2 regions of the Pseudocitrobacter cyperus genome follow, and region 1 is predicted to be linked to the other one. Evidence: predicted binding sites of a transcription regulator. Region 1 holds the regulator's gene; the other holds the start of a gene.
The links. Region 1 encodes PhoB, which activates phosphate uptake and scavenging genes when phosphate is short. Its sites were predicted from a motif close to CTGTCATAAAACTGNCNNAT; they were not measured.
Positions count from the first base shown of each region.

Region 2: the regulator PhoB is predicted to act here: its motif matches at 4,720-4,739, upstream of VSR74_RS18575 (heavy metal response regulator transcription factor).

Region 1 covers NZ_JAYMYY010000001.1:1,664,832-1,674,220, forward strand. Annotated here, with positions in the region: gene phoR (phosphate regulon sensor histidine kinase PhoR) at 215-1,510, opposite strand; gene phoB (phosphate response regulator transcription factor PhoB) at 1,532-2,221, opposite strand; gene sbcD (exonuclease subunit SbcD) at 2,415-3,617, shown strand; gene sbcC (exonuclease subunit SbcC) at 3,614-6,751, shown strand; gene mak (fructokinase) at 7,107-8,009, opposite strand; gene rdgC (recombination-associated protein RdgC) at 8,107-9,021, shown strand; gene ppnP (pyrimidine/purine nucleoside phosphorylase) at 9,064-9,348, opposite strand.
Region 2 covers NZ_JAYMYY010000006.1:170,427-179,815, reverse strand. Annotated here, with positions in the region: gene VSR74_RS18620 (YfeC-like transcriptional regulator) at 1-68, shown strand, start outside; gene gltX (glutamate--tRNA ligase) at 130-1,545, opposite strand; tRNA gene VSR74_RS18610 (tRNA-Val) at 1,803-1,878, shown strand; tRNA gene VSR74_RS18605 (tRNA-Val) at 1,923-1,998, shown strand; tRNA gene VSR74_RS18600 (tRNA-Val) at 2,045-2,120, shown strand; tRNA gene VSR74_RS18595 (tRNA-Lys) at 2,125-2,200, shown strand; gene VSR74_RS18580 (heavy metal sensor histidine kinase) at 2,532-3,986, opposite strand; gene VSR74_RS18575 (heavy metal response regulator transcription factor) at 3,983-4,654, opposite strand; gene VSR74_RS18570 (hypothetical protein) at 4,794-5,417, shown strand; gene VSR74_RS18565 (cytochrome b/b6 domain-containing protein) at 5,432-6,040, shown strand; gene VSR74_RS18560 (molybdopterin-dependent oxidoreductase) at 6,030-6,797, shown strand; gene cbl (HTH-type transcriptional regulator Cbl) at 6,848-7,798, opposite strand; gene nac (nitrogen assimilation transcriptional regulator NAC) at 7,900-8,817, opposite strand; tRNA gene VSR74_RS18545 (tRNA-Asn) at 9,127-9,202, shown strand.

The DNA.
Region 1 (9,389 bases):
ACGTTTTAAAGCAATATGGGATCGCAAAACCAGACGATTATGCCAATACTAAATTCAAACCTGGCACGAATAACCAGATATAGGAAAAACACATGGCTGATCGTGCGAACAAAAAAACGTCAGTTGTTCATTAATTGTTCGCCAGATAATTGACTGCAAAGCAAACAGACCAGCCGAGGCTGGTCTGTGGCAACTCTTCATGACACCGTGCAAATTAATCATTCGCTTTGGCGATCAACCTTTCTGGCAACAGAAAACTGAAACGTGACCCTTTACCCAGCTCACTCTCGATTTCCAACCGGCTATCATGATGATTTAGCGCATGTTTCACTATCGCCAGCCCCAGGCCACTCCCACCGGTCTGACGCGAGCGCGCTTTATCAACGCGATAAAAACGCTCGGTTAAGCGGGGAATATGCTCTGGCGCAATACCCGGCCCAGTGTCCTCCACGCTGAACAGTACGCCATGGGGCGCACGTTGCCAGCGCACGGTGATGGACGTTCCTGCTGGCGTATGATTCACGGCGTTATAGACCAGGTTCGATACCGCACTGCGCAGTTGATCTTCATTGCCCAGCACTTTCAGGGTCTCATCGACCTCAAAGTGTAATTCATGATGCTGCTGGCTCAGGGTCTGCGCTTCACGCTCAGCTACCCGCAACATCATCGGCACATCCACCGTCTCATTGAGCGCCAGCGTCGGGGCAGCTTCTATTTTTGACAGGGTCAAAAGCTGTTTGACCAGCCCCTCCATACGCTGCGTTTGCTCACGCATGGTGTGCAAGGCTTTTTCCCGCGTAGCCCCTTCCAGTACCTTCTCCTGAAGCATCTCCAGATACCCCTGCAACACCGTCAGCGGTGTGCGCAATTCGTGGCTCACGTTGGCAAAGAAATTGCGTCGCGCGCCTTCCAGTTGGTGCATTTGTGTCACATCACGCGCGACCATCAACAACTGGCGATCCGTATAGGGCATGATACGAATTTCCAGATGACGCCCGTAATTAAGAACCAGATGCAGCGGTTTCAGGAAATCACGCTGCTTGAGATGCTGTGTAAATTCCGGATAGCGCAGCAGGTTAAGAATATTTTGCCCGCTATCGTCCGGCCAGCGCAGGCCAAGTAGTTGTTGTGCCAGGCCGTTACACCAGAAAATCGCCCCTTCTTCAGTGGTCAGCACCACCGCATCAGGTAGAGATTCCGCGCCGCTGCGAAAGCGTTTAATCAGATTCCCCAGTTCACGACGGCGTTTTTTATTCCGCAACTGCATCTGGTTGAGGCCATATAACAGCGGCTCCCAACTTCCGCGACCCGGCGGGGGCGTCATACTACGGTCAACCCATAGCCACCACGAAAGACGCAGAAGATTCCAGAAATGCCAAATCAACAACCCGGTCACGGCAACCAGCAGAAACCAGGGAAGATGGCCAAAGACCAGCCCAAGAAACAGGGCCGGGAGACAACAGAGGAAAAGCTCTAAGGCGAGTCTTTTCCATGACAGCCGTTCCAGCACGCGTCACACTCCTGTTAACAATCAGAATCGGGCAGAGAAGCGATAGCCCGTGCCGCGAACGGTTTGCACCATACGGTCGTGGCCGCTGTGTTCCAGCGCTTTACGCAGGCGGCGGATATGCACATCCACCGTGCGGTCTTCCACATACACGTTGGTGCCCCAGACATGGTTTAGCAGTTGCTCACGGCTGTAGACGCGTTCAGGATGCGTCATAAAGAAGTGCAGCAGTTTAAATTCGGTCGGGCCCATATCGAGCGGGTTTTCCCCGGTCATCACGCGGTGCGAAGTTGGGTCAAGGCTTAATCCCTGCATCTCGATCACCTCTTCCACTGCCATCGGTGAAATGCGACGCATGACGGCTTTAATGCGCGCCACCAGCTCTTTCGGCGAGAAGGGTTTCGTAATGTAGTCATCCGCGCCGGTTTCCAGACCGCGCACGCGATCCTCTTCTTCACCGCGCGCCGTCAGCATCATTACCGGAATATCACGAGTCAGCGCTTCGCGCTTGAGATGTTTGATGAACTGTAGCCCTGAGCCGCCCGGTAGCATCCAGTCGAGCAGGATAAGATCGGGCCAGGGTTCATTGAGCTGATTCACCGCGCTGTCATAATCTTCCGCCTCAATCGGCTGGAAACCATTTTGTTCCAGCACGAAACAGACCATTTCGCGGATGGGTGCTTCATCTTCAACGACCAGAATGCGTCTCGCCATTTTATGCCCTGTTTTTTTAGCCATCAGTATACATTCGGCGTCATTATGCGTCAGATTTATGACAGTTTTATGAAAAACATGACCGTAAAATGATGGCGCTTTACGAAATATGACACTACCGGAATACACCCGTCGATCCCGCGGCCGGGGAATGTATAATCCCGGCTATGCTTTTTTCCCCACTGGGACGACGATGCAAATTCTTCATACTTCAGACTGGCACTTAGGCCAGAATTTTTACAGTAAAAGCCGTGCCGCAGAACATGAAGCATTTCTGAACTGGCTGCTGGAGACCGCGCAACGCGAACAGATAGACGCCATTATTGTGGCGGGCGATATCTTTGATACCGGCTCGCCGCCAAGCTATGCGCGTGAACTCTACAACCGCTTTGTGGTGAATCTGCAACAAACTGGCTGTCATCTGGTGGTGCTTGCAGGCAATCATGACTCCGTCGCCACGCTAAATGAATCACGCGATATTTTGTCGTTTCTGAATACCACGGTGATCGCCAGCGCCGGACACACGCCTTTTATCCTCAATCGCCGCGACGGCACGCCTGGCGCCGTGTTCTGCCCGGTGCCGTTTCTGCGCCCGCGCGATATCGTCGTCAGCCAGGCGGGGCTTTCTGGCGCTGAAAAACAGCAGCATTTACTGGAAACGATTACTGACTACTATCAGAAACAATACCAGCAGGCCTGCGAATTGCGCGGAGATCGCCCATTGCCGATTATCGCCAGCGGCCACCTGACCACCGTCGGCGCCAGTAAAAGCGATGCCGTGCGTGACATCTATATTGGCACACTGGATGCGTTTCCGGCGCAAAACTTCCCGCCTGCCGATTACATCGCGCTGGGGCATATTCACCGCGCGCAGAAAATTGGCGGCAGCGAGCATATCCGCTACAGCGGTTCACCCATTCCGCTCAGCTTTGATGAAACCGGCAAAAGTAAAAGTGTGAATCTGGTGACTTTTATTGATGGCAAGCTTCAGGATGTCACACCACTGGAAGTCCCCGCGACCCAGCCGCTGGCGGTGATTAAAGGCGATTTTGATAGCATCAGCCATCAACTGGCGCAGTATCGCAACGCCCCGACAGAGCCGCCGGTGTGGCTGGATATCGAAATTACCAGCGATGAGTATCTTCATGATATTCAGCGTAAAATTCAGGTCATTACCGACGATCTCCCGGTCGACGTACTGCTGGTCAGGCGCAGCCGAGAACAGCGTCAACGCATTCTTGATAATAGCCTGCGAGAAACCCTGAGCGAACTGGAAGTGGAAGACGTTTTTCAGCGTCGTCTGGCGCTGGAAACGCTGGAAGAGGCGCAACAGGAGCGCCTGAAAACACTGTTTAATCTCGCCGTTCACTCACTGGATGAGGAACCACAGCCATGAAAATCCTCAGCCTGCGCCTGAAAAACCTCAACTCGTTGAAAGGCGAATGGAAAATCGATTTTACCGCCGAGCCGTTCGCCAGTAACGGCCTGTTTGCCATTACCGGCCCTACCGGGGCGGGGAAAACCACCCTGCTGGACGCCATTTGTCTCGCGCTGTATCACGAAACACCGCGCCTCAATACCGTTTCGCAATCGCAAAACGACCTGATGACCCGCGACACTGCCGAATGTCTGGCGGAAGTGGAGTTTGAAGTTCAGGGCGTCGCTTACCGCGCTTTCTGGAGCCAGAACCGCGCCCGCAATCAGCCGGATGGCAATCTTCAGGCGCCACGCGTCGAACTGGCGCGCCGCGATGACGGCAAAATCCTTGCCGACAAAGTGAAGGATAAGCTCGAACTTATCGCCTCCCTGAGCGGCCTCGACTATGGCCGTTTTACCCGTTCAATGCTGCTGTCGCAGGGGCAATTCGCTGCATTTCTGAATGCGCGCCCCAAGGAGCGCGCGGAGCTACTGGAAGAACTTACCGGCACGGAAATCTACGGGCGAATTTCTGCGCAGGTGTTTGAAAAACATAAACAGGCGCGAACCGAGCTTGAAAAGCTTCAGGCGCAATCCTCCGGGATGGTGCTACTCAGTGAAGAGCAGCAACAATCGCTGTTGGGAAGTTTGCAGGCGCTTACTCTTGAAGAGAAAAGCACGCTGGAGCAACAGGTTATCGCGCAAAACCAGCAGCAGTGGCTGCTACGCCAGCACGAACTCGCCCGTGAATTGCAAAATGCCCGGGAGGCTCTGAGCGATGCGGAACAGGTGCTGGCGACCGCCCAGCCACAACTGGAAGCGCTCAGCCGCGCGCAACCGGCTGAACTGCTACGCCCGCGCTGGACGCTACTTCAGGAGCAGGCTGCGACCCTCGCCAGAACCCAGCAGCAAACTCTGCAAGTGAATACTCGCTTACAGGAGGCAACCCTCCGGCGTAATCGCATCCGGGCGACGGCAATGAAGCAGGTTCGCGAGTTGCAACTGACTCGCAGCCAGCTCGAACAGTGGCTCACGCAGCACGAGCGTTACAAACACTGGAGTAGCGAGCTCACCGGCTGGCGCGCCGCATTCCAGTTGCAGGCACGAGAAAACAGCCAGCTACAGACCTATCAACAGCGCCTGCGCGAACTGGAAAAACAGGCCGCGCAACTCCCTGTTTCAACGCTCACGCAGGATCTCGCCCAGGTCACTGCGGCAATCGCTGCGCACAGCGCGGCGCGGCCCCTTCGCCAGCAACTCACCTCGCTACACGCTCGCTTCCTGCCATTACAAAAGCGGCGTCTACAGCTCAGTGAGGCGCAGCAGCAACGCCGGGGGCAACTGGAAAAAATGACGCTTGCGCTCACCGACCGCCGCCAGCGTTATAAAGATAAAAACCAGCAGTTAAGCGATGTACGCGCTATTTGCGATCTGGAAAGCACGATTGTGCGGCTGGAAGCCGAACGCGCGCGTCTGCAACCCGGTTGCCCCTGCCCGCTGTGCGGTGCAACCGCGCACCCGGCGATTGCCGAATATCAGGCTCTGACGCCCGGCGTAAATCAGGCGCGCCGCGATGCGCTGGAGCGAGAAGTCAAACAACTGGCCGAAGAAGGCGCAACCCTGCGCGGCCAGCAGGATGCCCTACTGAAGCAGCAGCAGGCTGAAGAAAACGAGCTGGAATCACTTTCTCAGCAAGAGCAAGCACTTACCTCTCAATGGCAGGAAACGACAGCCGCTTTGGGTGTCACTTTACGTGCTGACGAAGAGATAGCCGACTGGCTGAGCGCTCAGGAAGAGTATGAGCAGCAGCTTTACCAGCACAGCCAGCGGCTGAATTTACAGCAGCAAATAAACGACCTTCAGCAACAGATAAATCAGACGCAGAACGATCTCACGCAACGCAATGAAGCGCTGCATACGCAACTGACCGGGTTGACTCTCACCCCGCCGGCAGCCGGGGAAGAGAATATCTGGCTGGCGGCACGTGAAGAGGAGAGCCGCGCCTGGCAGGATAAACAGACGCAACACAGCGACACGCAGCAAAAACTGGCACAGCTTCAGCCGCTGCTGGAAACCCTGCCGGAATGTGACATTGAAGACGAGTCGCCCGTCGCGCTGGAGGGCTGGCAACAGCTTCATAACGATTGCATTTCGCTTGCCAGCAAGTGGCAAACCCTGTCACAGCAGGAAACACTCGAAAGCGAACGTCTGCAACAGGCCGAACGTGAGTTCGATAGTGCGCTGGCGGCATCACAGTTCAGCGATCGCCCAACCTTCCTGGCTGCCCTGCTGGAACAGAGCGAACGCCTGCGGCTGGAGCAGTTAAAACAGACGCTGGAAAGCAAACTTCAGCAGTGTCGCACGCTGGACACCCAGGCGCAGGAAGCGCAACAACGCCACCAGACGCTGCGCCCGGCGACGCTCAGCGACGACATCGCCCTCGAACAGATACAGGCGCAACTGCTGCTTATCGCCCGGCAGTTACGGGAGAACAGCGCGCGTCAGGGGGAATTGCGTCAACAACTGAAGCAGGATGAAGATAATCGCCGCCACCAGCAGCAACTGTTGCAGGAGATCGAGAAAGCCAGCGCGCAGGTGGAAGACTGGGCGCATCTGAATACGCTGATTGGTTCCAGAGAAGGGGATAAATTCCGCAAGTTTGCCCAGGGGCTGACGCTGGATAATCTGGTGTGGCTGGCTAACGACCAGCTTAGCCGTCTGCACGGGCGCTATCTGCTCCAGCGCAAAGCCAGCGAAGCGCTGGAACTGGAAGTGGTCGACACCTGGCAGGCGGATGCGGTGCGTGACACGCGCACACTCTCCGGCGGCGAAAGTTTTCTTGTTAGCCTGGCCCTCGCGCTGGCGCTTTCCGATCTGGTGAGCCATAAAACACGCATTGACTCCCTGTTCCTTGATGAAGGCTTCGGCACGCTGGACAGTGAAACCCTCGACACCGCCCTTGACGCGCTGGACGCGCTCAACGCCAGCGGCAAAATTATCGGCGTGATTAGCCACGTCGAGGCGATGAAAGAGCGCATCCCGGTGCAGATAAAGGTGAAGAAAATTAACGGGCTGGGGTATAGCAGGCTGGATAAGACGTTTGCGGTGGAGTGAAAGGGAAATGTGCGCCCTAATGCCCTCACCCCGGCCCTCTCCCACAGGGAGAGGGAGAAAACCAGCGCAGAACTTAACAACTATGCACAATCCATCCCCTCGCCCCTTTGGGGAGAGGGTTAGGGTGAGGGGGAAATGTACGCACCGATGCCCTCACCCCGGCCCTCTCCCACAGGGAGAGGGAGAAAACCGGTGCAGAACTTAAACAACTGTGCACAATCCGTCCCCTCGCCCACAGGGAGAGGGAGAAAACCGGCGCAGAACTTAACAACTATGCACAATCCATCCCCTCGCCCCTTCGGGGAGAGGGTTAGGGTGAGGGGGAAATGGCCGCACAACTCCCCGAACGCATCACCTACAACGGCCACAGCCACGCTGCACCGCGCACACCGCTGGAATCACCGTGTAGTGCCTTACGAACCGGCGTTTCACACTCGCCGCCAAACACCCACGCTTTCAGCAGCTCCGGCACCGAGCGGTACAAGCGGTCGACATTGCTCATGCCACCGCCCAGCACAATCACATCCGGGTCGAGAATATTCACGACGTTCGCCAGAGATTTCGCCAGCCGCTGCTCATAGCGGCAGAGCGCCTGTTCCGCCAGTGCGTCGCCCTCTTCCACCAGATGCATAATTTCGTTTCCCTTCAGCGCGTGACCGCTTAAACGCTGGTAGTCCGTCGCAAACCCGGTACCAGAGATAAAGGTTTCAATACAGCCCTGTTTCCCGCAGTAACACGGCACTTCCGCACGGTAGCGCAGTTCGTCGCTATCCATCCACGGCAGCGAGTTATGTCCCCACTCACCTGCCGTGCCGTTGCCACCGATATGCGAACGCCCGTTAATCGCCACACCTGCGCCGCAGCCGGTACCGATAATCACCGCGAAAACTGTTTGCGCCCCCGCAGCCGCCCCATCGACAGCTTCGGACACCGCCAGGCAGTTGGCATCATTCGCCAGACGGACTTCCCGGTTCAGGCGTTTGCTGAGATCCTTATCAAACGGCTGACCGTTTAGCCACGTAGAGTTGGCATTTTTCACCAACCCGGTATAGGTCGAAATCGAGCCGGGAATGCCGATCCCTACCGTGCCCGTTTGCCCGGTCGACTCTTCGGCCATTGCGACTAAATGGGCAATATTTTCAATTGTTTTTTGATAGTCGCGCGGTGTGGGTAAACGATGCCTGAACAGCTCCTTTCCCTTGTCACTTAACGAGATGACTTCTGTTTTTGTACCGCCCAGATCAATACCAATACGCACAGAACGCTCCTCTGAAATTCCCCGATTAACAATGCAAGCATAGAGACAATTCGTTATTATGCCCGCTGAATTTAACGATAAAGCCGTGGGAAATATTATGCTGTGGTTCAAAAATTTAATGGTTTATCGTCTCAGCCGCGACATTTCTTTGCGCGCCGAAGAGATGGAAAAACAGCTCGCTGAATGGACTTTCACCCCGTGCGGAAGCCAGGACATGGCGAAAACCGGTTGGGTTCCGCCGATGGGATCGTCGCAGAGCGATGCGCTAACCCACACGGCCAACGGTCAGATTATTATTTGCGCCCGTAAAGAGGAGAAGATCCTGCCTTCTCCCGTCGTCAAACAGGCACTGGAAGCGAAGATCCACAAGCTGGAGGCCGATCAGGGCCGCAAGCTGAAAAAAACCGAAAAAGATTCGCTGAAAGATGAGGTGTTGCATTCCCTTCTGCCGCGCGCCTTCAGCCGCTTCAGCCAGACGATGATGTGGATAGACACCGTCAACGATTTGATTATGGTCGACTGCGCCAGCGCCAAAAAAGCGGAAGATACTCTCGCCCTGTTGCGTAAAAGCCTGGGTTCGCTACCGGTAGTCCCTCTGACAATGGAAAACCCGATCGAACTGACGCTGACCGAATGGGTGCGCTCTGGATCAGCGGCGCAAAGCTTCCAGCTCCTCGACGAAGCAGAATTGAAAGCGATCCTTGAAGATGGCGGCGTGATCCGCGCGAAGAAACAGGATCTGGTCTGCGATGAAATCGCCGTGCATATTGAAGCCGGTAAGCTGGTGACTAAACTGGCGCTCGACTGGCAGCAACGCATTCAGTTCATGATGTGCGATGATGGCTCCATCAAGCGCCTGAAATTCAGCGATGAACTGCGCGACCAAAACGAAGATATCGATAGAGAAGACTACGCCGCGCGTTTTGATGCAGACTTTATCCTGATGACCGGCGAACTGGCTGCTCTGATTAAGAGCCTGGTGGAAGGGCTTGGCGGGGAAGCGCAGCGTTAATGCTTCACATCTCCTTCCTGCCGCAGCAGGAAGGAGACACACTTACAGATAACGGCAAAGATAAGACGTCGGTTCCGCAACTTCCAGATGGAACTCGCTGTTGCCGGGCACGTTGAACACTTCACCAGCGGTATACACCTGCCACTCAGTTGCACCAGGTAGCAATACATTCAGCGCACCACTCACCACCGTCATCTCTTCCGGTTGCGCCGTGCCGAAGGTGTACTCTCCCTCAGCCATCACGCCGACGCTGGCGCGCCCGGTGCCGCTGCTGGTAAAACCAATGGATTTCACTTTTCCGTCGAAGTATTCATTGCTTTGAAGCATAAACAGGCCCTTATTGTCTTGTGTTGAAGGACTCAATATAG
Region 2 (9,389 bases), on a different contig from region 1:
TGCTACGTCGGGAAGGTATTTGCGGGTTCTTGTCGCGACTAGGGATCGCATCCGGAAAGACCGCATAACAACGGTGTTGATACTCATACAAAAAAACGGGCTTTCGCCCGTTTTTTTGTTTTGCGGCAATTACTGCTGGCTTTCACGCTCAGCAATAAAGCCCAGCGCTTTGTTAATACGCTCAATACTGCGGGCTTTACCAATCGCGTGAACGGTAACGTCCAGCGCCGGTGACTGCCCTGCGCCGGTCACCGCAACGCGTAGCGGCATACCGACTTTACCCATACCGACTTCCAGTTCATCAGCGGTTGCCTGAATAGCGTGGTGAACGTTTTCCGCGCTCCAGTCGCTGATAGCGGCCAGTTTATCACGCACAACTTCCAGCGGCTGACGCGCTACCGGACGCAGATGTTTCTTCGCGGCATCCGCGTCAAACTCGGCGAAATCTTCATAGAAATAGCGGCAGCTCTGCGCCATCTCTTTCAACGTCTTGCAACGCTCGCCCAGCAGTTTCACCAGTTCAGCAAGCTGAGGCCCCACGCGGGTATCAATATTTTCCTGCTCAATATGCCATTGCAGATGTGTTGCAACATATTCCGCCGGGAGATTGTTAATGTAGTGGTGGTTCAGCCACTGCAGTTTTTCAGTATTAAAGGCGCTGGCCGATTTGCTGACCGCGTTCAGGGTGAAGAATTTAATCATCTCTTCACGGGTGAAGATTTCCTGATCGCCATGAGACCAACCTAAACGCACCAGATAGTTCAGTAACGCTTCCGGCAGATAGCCGTCGTCGCGATACTGCATAACGCTTACCGCACCGTGGCGTTTGGAGAGTTTTTTACCATCGTCGCCGTTAATCATCGACACGTGTGCGTAAACCGGCACCGGCGCATTGAGCGCTTTCAGGATGTTGATTTGACGCGGCGTGTTGTTGATATGGTCTTCGCCACGAATAACGTGGGTAATTTCCATATCCCAGTCATCAACCACAACACAGAAGTTATAGGTTGGGGAGCCATCGGTACGGCGGATGATCAGATCGTCGAGCTCCTGGTTGCTGAACTCGATAGGGCCACGGATCTGGTCATCGAAGATAACGGAACCTTCCTGTGGGTTAGCAAAACGCACGACACACGGTTCGTCATCTGCATGATGCTCATAGCTGTGGCGGCAGCGGCCGTCGTAGCGCGGTTTTTCGCCTTTGGCCATCTGCTCTTCACGCAGCGCTTCCAGGCGCTCTTTGGAGCAGTAGCATTTATACGCCGTGCCTGTTTCCAGCATTTCATCAATCACATTGTTATAGCGATCGAAACGTTTAGTCTGATAGTAAGGGCCTTCATCCCATTCCAGATTCAACCAGTTCATACCATCCATGATGGCTTCGATAGCTTCCGGCGTGGAGCGCTCGAGATCGGTGTCTTCAATACGCAGCACAAACTCACCATCGTGGTTACGTGCAAAAAGCCAGGAGTAAAGAGCAGTACGAGCACCGCCGACGTGCAGATAGCCTGTCGGGCTGGGCGCGAAGCGAGTTTTGATTTTCATTAAATGGCCTTACGTTTATTAAAGATGCCGACAACCGGCAAAACCTGAAACTAAGAAGGGCAATATTCTACCACTCCCGGACGAATCCTCAATGTTGATCCCTTATCACAGACGAAGTTAGCCGTTTTTGTTTAGAAATCATGCGTAAACGCATAAACCTTCCCCGCATTGCTTAATTTTACGACGAACGAACAAATTCTTTTGAAAAGGCGTTGACTCATTTTCAACTCTCCCTATAATGCGACTCCACACAGCGGGGGTGATTAGCTCAGCTGGGAGAGCACCTCCCTTACAAGGAGGGGGTCGGCGGTTCGATCCCGTCATCACCCACCAACTACTTTATGTAGTCTCCGCCGTGTAGCAAGAAATTGAGAAGTGGGTGATTAGCTCAGCTGGGAGAGCACCTCCCTTACAAGGAGGGGGTCGGCGGTTCGATCCCGTCATCACCCACCACTTTCTCGCCAGCTAAGTTTCTTGTTAAAATGTGAAGTACCGAAGTGGGTGATTAGCTCAGCTGGGAGAGCACCTCCCTTACAAGGAGGGGGTCGGCGGTTCGATCCCGTCATCACCCACCACTTCGGGTCGTTAGCTCAGTTGGTAGAGCAGTTGACTTTTAATCAATTGGTCGCAGGTTCGAATCCTGCACGACCCACCAATGTAAAAAGGCGCCCTAAAGGCGCCTTTTTGCTATGCGCAGAAATCAACGATTCGAACCTGCTGCAGGTTCGGTGTTGAGCGTAGCGAAACAACGGAGCCGCCCTGCGGCGACGGCCCGAAGGGCGAGCGAAGCGAGTCATCCTGCACGACCCACCAATGTAAAAAGGCGCCCTAAAGGCGCCTTTTTGCTATGCGCAGAAATCAACGATTCGAACCTGCTGCAGGTTCGGTGTTGAGCGTAGCGAAACAACGGAGCCGCCCTGCGGCGACGACCCGAAGGGCGAGCGAAGCGAGTCATCCTGCACGACCCACCAATGTAAAAAGGCGCCCTAAAGGCGCCTTTTTGCTTTCTGCGGCAACGGGTTTTGATCCTCTCCAGGCGGAAAGATCAGGCTAAATACAATCAGCGCCGAAGGCGGCTGTGAGAAGCATTGTGCCCGAACCTCACCACCATGCAGGGTCATAATCGCGCGCACAATCGATAACCCCAGGCCACTGGCATGGCTACTGCGTGCTGCATCAACCCGATAAAAACGTTCAAACAATTTATCCAGATGTGTTTCAGCAATCATGGCGCCCTGGTTTATCACCTGAATAACCTGACGACCTTTCTCAGTGCTGACGCGCAGGATGATATGACTCTCCTCATCGGCATAACGTACTGCGTTAGCAACCAGATTGCTTAAGGCTCGCTGAAAAAGCATAGCATCGGCACGTAGCTGCCCGCCCCCTTCGCAACTCAGGCAAATTCCCCGCTCTTCAGCCACCCCTTCGAAGTAATCAGCGACACGCTGCAGCTCCACCGCAATATCCAGGTTGCGATAGATCAGCACCGATTGTGCATTGCTGGCGCGCGCCAGAAACAGAATATTTTCCACCATGCGCGAGATGCGCTCCAGCTCCTCCATGTTGCTGGTGAGCAATGTTTCATACTCTTCAACGCTACGCGACTGATACAAAGCTACCTGGCACTGGCCCATTAGTGCCCCCACCGGCGTGCGGATCTCATGGGCCAGGTCTGCGGAAAACTGTGTCAGGCGCTGATAACCTTCATTGAGTCTATCAAGCATGGCATTGAACGAAACGATCAGTTGCTGTAGTTCCTGCGGCGCGTCCTGCTCGCTTAAACGGGTTGCCAGCGTGTTGGGGGCAATCGCCGCCGCTTCAGTCGCCATACGCCTTAACGGCCGCAGCTCGCGACGCATCACCCAGTACCCGAGAAGCGCGATAACCAGAAAAGCTGCCACCACGGCTGCAATAACGCGCCACAAATAACGCGCCAGCATTTTTTGTTCGTTTACCATGACGTGTGCGACTGAAATTTGCAGAACACGCCCATCTTCCAGCGTCACCAGTCCCGAAGCCCCGCGCAGCGGTACGCCCTGTTCGGTCATACCGGCCTGCACCTCGCTAAGGCGCTGAGGATGATCACCTGATGTTGGCGTCATGGGCGGCAGTGTATAGTTCGCGGGATTAACATTAATTAAAGGCGCCTGCCCCTGGATCTGAAAGATTAAAATATCCTGCTCGTTACCCAGCATATTTTCAAACATCCCGGTATTGGCCACCAGCCTGTCGAGTGGAAAACGCTTACTCAGTACATTTCGGTAATATTCGATTCGTCCGATCACCTGCAGGTCGCTACGGTAGATCATCTCCTGACGCATCGCGTTGTAGAGGTAGCCCCCTGCCGCGCTTACCACCAATGCGGCGATCAGAGCAAATAATATGGCACTACGCAGTGTCAGCGATATCCGCTGCCATCGCCGGGAGAGCAGGCTCATGGGCGAACCTCACAGACATAGCCGATGCCGCGCACAGTATGGATGAGCTTAGGCTCAAACGGCCGATCCACTTTCGCCCGTAGGCGCTTAATCGCCACATCCACGACATTGGTGTCGCTATCAAAATTCATATCCCATACCTGCGAGGCGATCATAGTACGCGACAGGACTTCCCCCTCGCGTCGCGCCAGAAGATGCAACAGCATAAACTCTTTATTTGTCAAAGTGATAACTGTATCCTGGCGCGTAACTTTACGTCGCAGCACATCGATATGCATATCGGCAATGGTATAACGATCGGATTCACGCACAGTACCGCGACGTAACAGCGTTCGCAGCCGTAGCACCAGTTCCGTGAATGAGAAAGGTTTGACCAGGTAATCATCGGCACCCAGTTCAAGGCCATGAATACGATCCTGAACCTCATCACGGGCGGTCAGAAACAGGATTGGTACATCGCTTTTCTTGCGTAAAACATCAATGATCTGCCAGCCATCGAGCCCCGGCAGCATGACATCCAGCACAATGGCATCATATTGATGCTCCAGCGCCCGAAACAAACCATCAGTACCATCACGCGCCAAATCGACGCCGTATCCCGCCTCCGTAAGCCCCTTCTTCAGGTAATTACCGGTTCCGGTATCATCTTCCACCACTAATATGCGCATTTTCACCACCTTGATGACATCTGCAAACAGATTACCAGTTTGTGCAGCATCGATTGATGACATTAATGTCATCAATCGGACATGGTGCTGCCCTGATCAACTGTCATGCTTAATTGACAAACAAACACAGGAGAATGTTATGCACACACACCAACGTATTGCCGGTTTACTGCTGTCCACCCTGATGATGTGTAGCGGCATTGCCAGTGCACAAACAGCAAGCAAAGCCATCGCCCCTCTGCGAGGGACGATAGATCAGGTGACAGATAGCCGTCTCGAACTCACCGACAGGAAAGGTGAAAAAGTCGAGGTCAAACTAAATGATAAAACCCAGGTATTTAGCGTATCTAAGGGCTCCCCGGAAGATATTAAAGCGGACAGTTTTATCGGTACCGCTGCGGTTCCCCAGGCTGACGGTAGTCTGAAGGCGCTGGAAGTGCATGTGTTCGCCCCAAGCCTGCGTGGAACAGGTGAAGGACATTCTCCCTGGGAATCCGCTGATGGCAAAACCAATACCATGACTAACGGCACCATCGGGAAACTGGTCAATACCAATGGACGTACCCTGACCGTCAATTACGGGAATCAGCAAAAAAATGTCATCGTACCGGACGACACGCCAATCGTGACGATTGATCCCGGCGATCGCAGCCTGCTGAAACCCGGCACCCATATTGTTCTCTTCTCCGCCGCTGACGATAAGGGCGAACGCGTCGCCACCCGTATTTCTGCCGGAAAAAATGGAACAGTACCGCCAATGTAAGCCAGGAGGCCAGCATGAAAACCAATACATCACGGCCGGTGCATCGCTGGCCCGTCAGGCTCACCCACTGGGTAAACGTGTTTGCGATGGTCTGCATGTTCATGAGTGGCTGGGAAATTTATAACGCCGCACCGCTGTTCGCCTTCACCTTCCCCCCCGTTGCAACATTAGGCGGCTGGCTTGGCGGCGCGATTGGCTGGCATCTGGCGGTGATGTGGCTGTTAGTGTTCAACGCCTGTTGTTATCTGCTGTGGAGCCTGTTCAGCGAGCACTTTCGCCGCGACCTGCTGCCGCTGAGCTTTGCCGCGCTATGGCGTGATATTGGTCTGACATTCACCCTGCGCTTACGCCATCGCCACGGCCATTACAACGCGATTCAAAAATTGATGTATTTGGGCGTTCTGGTACCGAGCCTGCTGCTGGTTCTTTCCGGGCTGGCTATCTGGAAACCCGTACAACTGTACTGGCTGGTAGCGCTATTCGGCGGTTTTGCTATCGCGCGCTACGTCCACTTTTTCGCTATGGCGGGCGTAGGGCTGTTTGTCATCATCCACGTTCTGATGGTGATTATTGTGCCATCCACCTTATGGAGCATGCTCACTGGGGGTAAACGTGAAGAATAAAATTTCCCGCCGGAGTGCGCCGGTTCTGGAGCCGGATCAGAAAAAGCAGTTAGTGAATTTACAGCGTCGACTCCTGCTCCGTTCAGGATTGACCCTGGGTGGCGTGGCGATGCTGACCGGCTGCGATATGCAGAGTGGCGATCAGGTCGATAAAGTCCTCTGGGCGATGTCTCGCTGGAACGATCGCGTTCAGTCCTGGTTATTCAGCGGCCAGCGTCTGGTGCAAACTTATCGTCCGGATCAGATAACCGATCCCTTTCCGTTTAACGCCTTTTATCCGGCGTACAATGCGCCGATCGTGGATCTGGCCGACTATCGGCTGGAAGTCTCTGGCATGGTGGAAAAAAAAGCGCCGTGGACGCTGGAGCAATTACAACGCCTGCCCCGGCAAAGCCAGATTACGCGGTTGATCTGCATTGAAGGCTGGAGCGCGATTGGCCAGTGGGGAGGCATTCCGCTGAAACTCTTCCTGCAGCATATCGGTGCCGATCTCACCGCCCGTTACGTGGGTTTTAAATGTGCGGATCGTTACTACTCCAGTATTGATATGGCCACCGCGCTACATCCGCAAACCATTCTGGCACTGGATTTCGCAGGTAAGGCATTACCGGAAGAGTATGGTTTCCCCCTGCGACTCAGGGTTCCCACCAAGCTGGGGTTCAAAAACGCCAAACATATCGCGGCCATATTTGTCAGCGATACCAACCCTGGCGGTTACTGGGAGGATCAAGGCTACAACTGGTTCAGTGGTATTTAATCTCATCAGAAAAAGCCGGCGTGTCGCACTGACGCGCCGGCTCGTAAAGGTTAAATCTGGTAATCCAGGGCCAGCTCATCAGGTTCCATCGCCTGCCGCTTAATCTCCTCCAGCGACAACCCGGCATTGCAGAGCTCGATAAAGCGCCAGACATAGTTGCGCTGCAATTGCCCACGCTTAAGCCCGAGCCACACGGTATTAGCATCAAACAGATGATGCGTATCCAGGCGAACCAGCTTTCCGGATTCCTGCACATCTCCGGACTGTTCCGCCACCAGGCCAATACCCAGCCCCAGCTCGACGTAGGTTTTGATAACATCAGAATCCTGCGCACTCAGCACAATATCAGGCAGTAGCCCTTTACGATTAAATGCCTCATCGATGCGCGAGCGACCGGTGATCCCCTGGCGATAAGTAATGAGCGGCCAGCGGGCGATAGCTTCCAGCGTTAGCGGCGTGATTTGCGTCAGAGGGTGATCCTGCGGCACCAGCACATGATGGTGCCAGCGGAACCAGGGGAAAGCCACCAGCGTGCTGTCATTGCTCAGGCGTTCACTGGCAATGCCGATATCCGCGCCGCCGTTGTGCAGCAGCGCTTCTATTTCCTGCGGTGTGCCCTGCACCAGCTCCAGACGAACATCCGGGAAGATTTCCCGAAATGCCTTTATTACCGGAGGCAGACTGTATCGCGCCTGAGTGTGTGTCGTGGCGATGGTTAATACACCTGAACCATCGTTCGTGAAGAGATCGGCAAGGCGACGGACATTGCTTGCCTCATTTAGAATGCGCTCGGCAATCACTAAGAGCGCTTTACCCGGTTCAGTCATCCCCAGCAGCCGCTTACCGCGGCGGATGAAGATCTCAATCCCCAGTTCTTCTTCCAGCTCGCGGATATGACGGCTCACACCCGACTGCGATGTATAAAGCATATTGGCAACTTCGGTCAGGTTGTAATCCTGCCTTGCTGCTTCACGAATAATTTTCAGTTGCTGGAAGTTCACCTTCCCCTCCGGGTCGATCAGACATTGCACTATTGTTAAAGTCTGACGCGTCCGCTAACAAATAATAAAAACCAGCAACTTATTACTTAAAAGAATATACGTTAGCTAACCAACTGCAATTCACGGTTATCCAGCGCCGGGCGACTTACCAGAGAAATCAAAATTTCTTTCACCGCCTGAGCCTGTGGAGAGAGCGAGCCCCGCGCCGACATATTCAGCGACAGAGGCAGGCTCATTGATGGCGTGGTAATACGCGCCATCCAGCCATTTGCCGCCTGCGATAACGAACGCGCCGCGGATTCTGGCAGCACCGTCACCCCCATTCCACTTGCGATTGCCGCTGTCAGGGTGGAAAGGGATTCAATCTCGCCGATAATTTTGGCGGTCAGGCGACGCAGAGAAAAAGCTTCATCCACGCGAGCACGGACGGCGCTGTAATCACGCGGCAGGAATAAATTCATCTCCGCGACGGCGGTTAAATCGATACTCTGTCCCGGGCAATCCCGTGTACCGACCAGATAGAGATCTTCTTTCAGCAGCGGCTGGCTATTAACGCCAGCGACAGGCGAACGATCGTACAATACCGCCATGTCCAGTTGTCCACTTAGCAGCTTATCATTCAGCGCAGACCCGCTGTTTTCATGGAGATAAATCAGAACATCGGGTAATTCATTACGCACTGCCTGCAGTAACGGCATGGTGATGGATGATGCGGCAGTTCCTGGCGCCAGGCCTATTGAAACCGGGCCGCTGAGCGTTTGCCCGACATTATTAACCGCTAGCTGCGCCTGCTCACACTGGCGGAGGATGGTGCGGGCATGGGTATAGAGCACTTTACCCGCTTCGGTTGGCGTTACGCCGCGCTTGGTACGGATCAACAATTGTTGATCGAGTTCGCCTTCCAGCGTGGCGACCTGCTGGCTCAGTGCGGGCTGTGCGATATGTAACACTTCAGCGGCCTGAGTCAGGCTACCGATATCGACGATTTTCACAAAGTACTTCAGTCGTCTTAAGTTCATTTTGCCTCCTGTACTGCCAACAATGGCGTTTAGATATCGGAGGAGTTGCAAGATGCTTGCCAGCTTTTGCGATCGCGATTCAACAGGCGTGTAACAGGGCTTTCCAATCGCTGGACTCTTTTTCACACTCAGTCAGAAGATATTGATCTGCCCCATTAGGGGTAAATCCGCACCACATCGGTGCAGATCGGCAAAAAAATCGCCACTCAGGCGTATGTTGCTGAAATTGTCAGCAAACGAACGCACAGGGGCCATACAACCTTTGACAAGCCGCAGGCACCCCGTTAATATGCGCCCCGTTCACACGATTCCTCTGTAGTTCAGTCGGTAGAACGGCGGACTGTTAATCCGTATGTCACTGGTTCGAGTCCAGTCAGAGGAGCCAAATTTCTGTTTTCAGGCGTACTTCTAAACCTATATTAATTTAGGTTTCAATAAGTTAGCGTGAAAATCTTTCCTAATGCGTGTCTTGTTTTCTCACCGCATCCTGAATATTTGGTGGTCAGTTCAATTCTGTCGCGCCACCAAATGTCTTTAAACGATTCCAAAATTCGCAATTTAAAACCTGATTG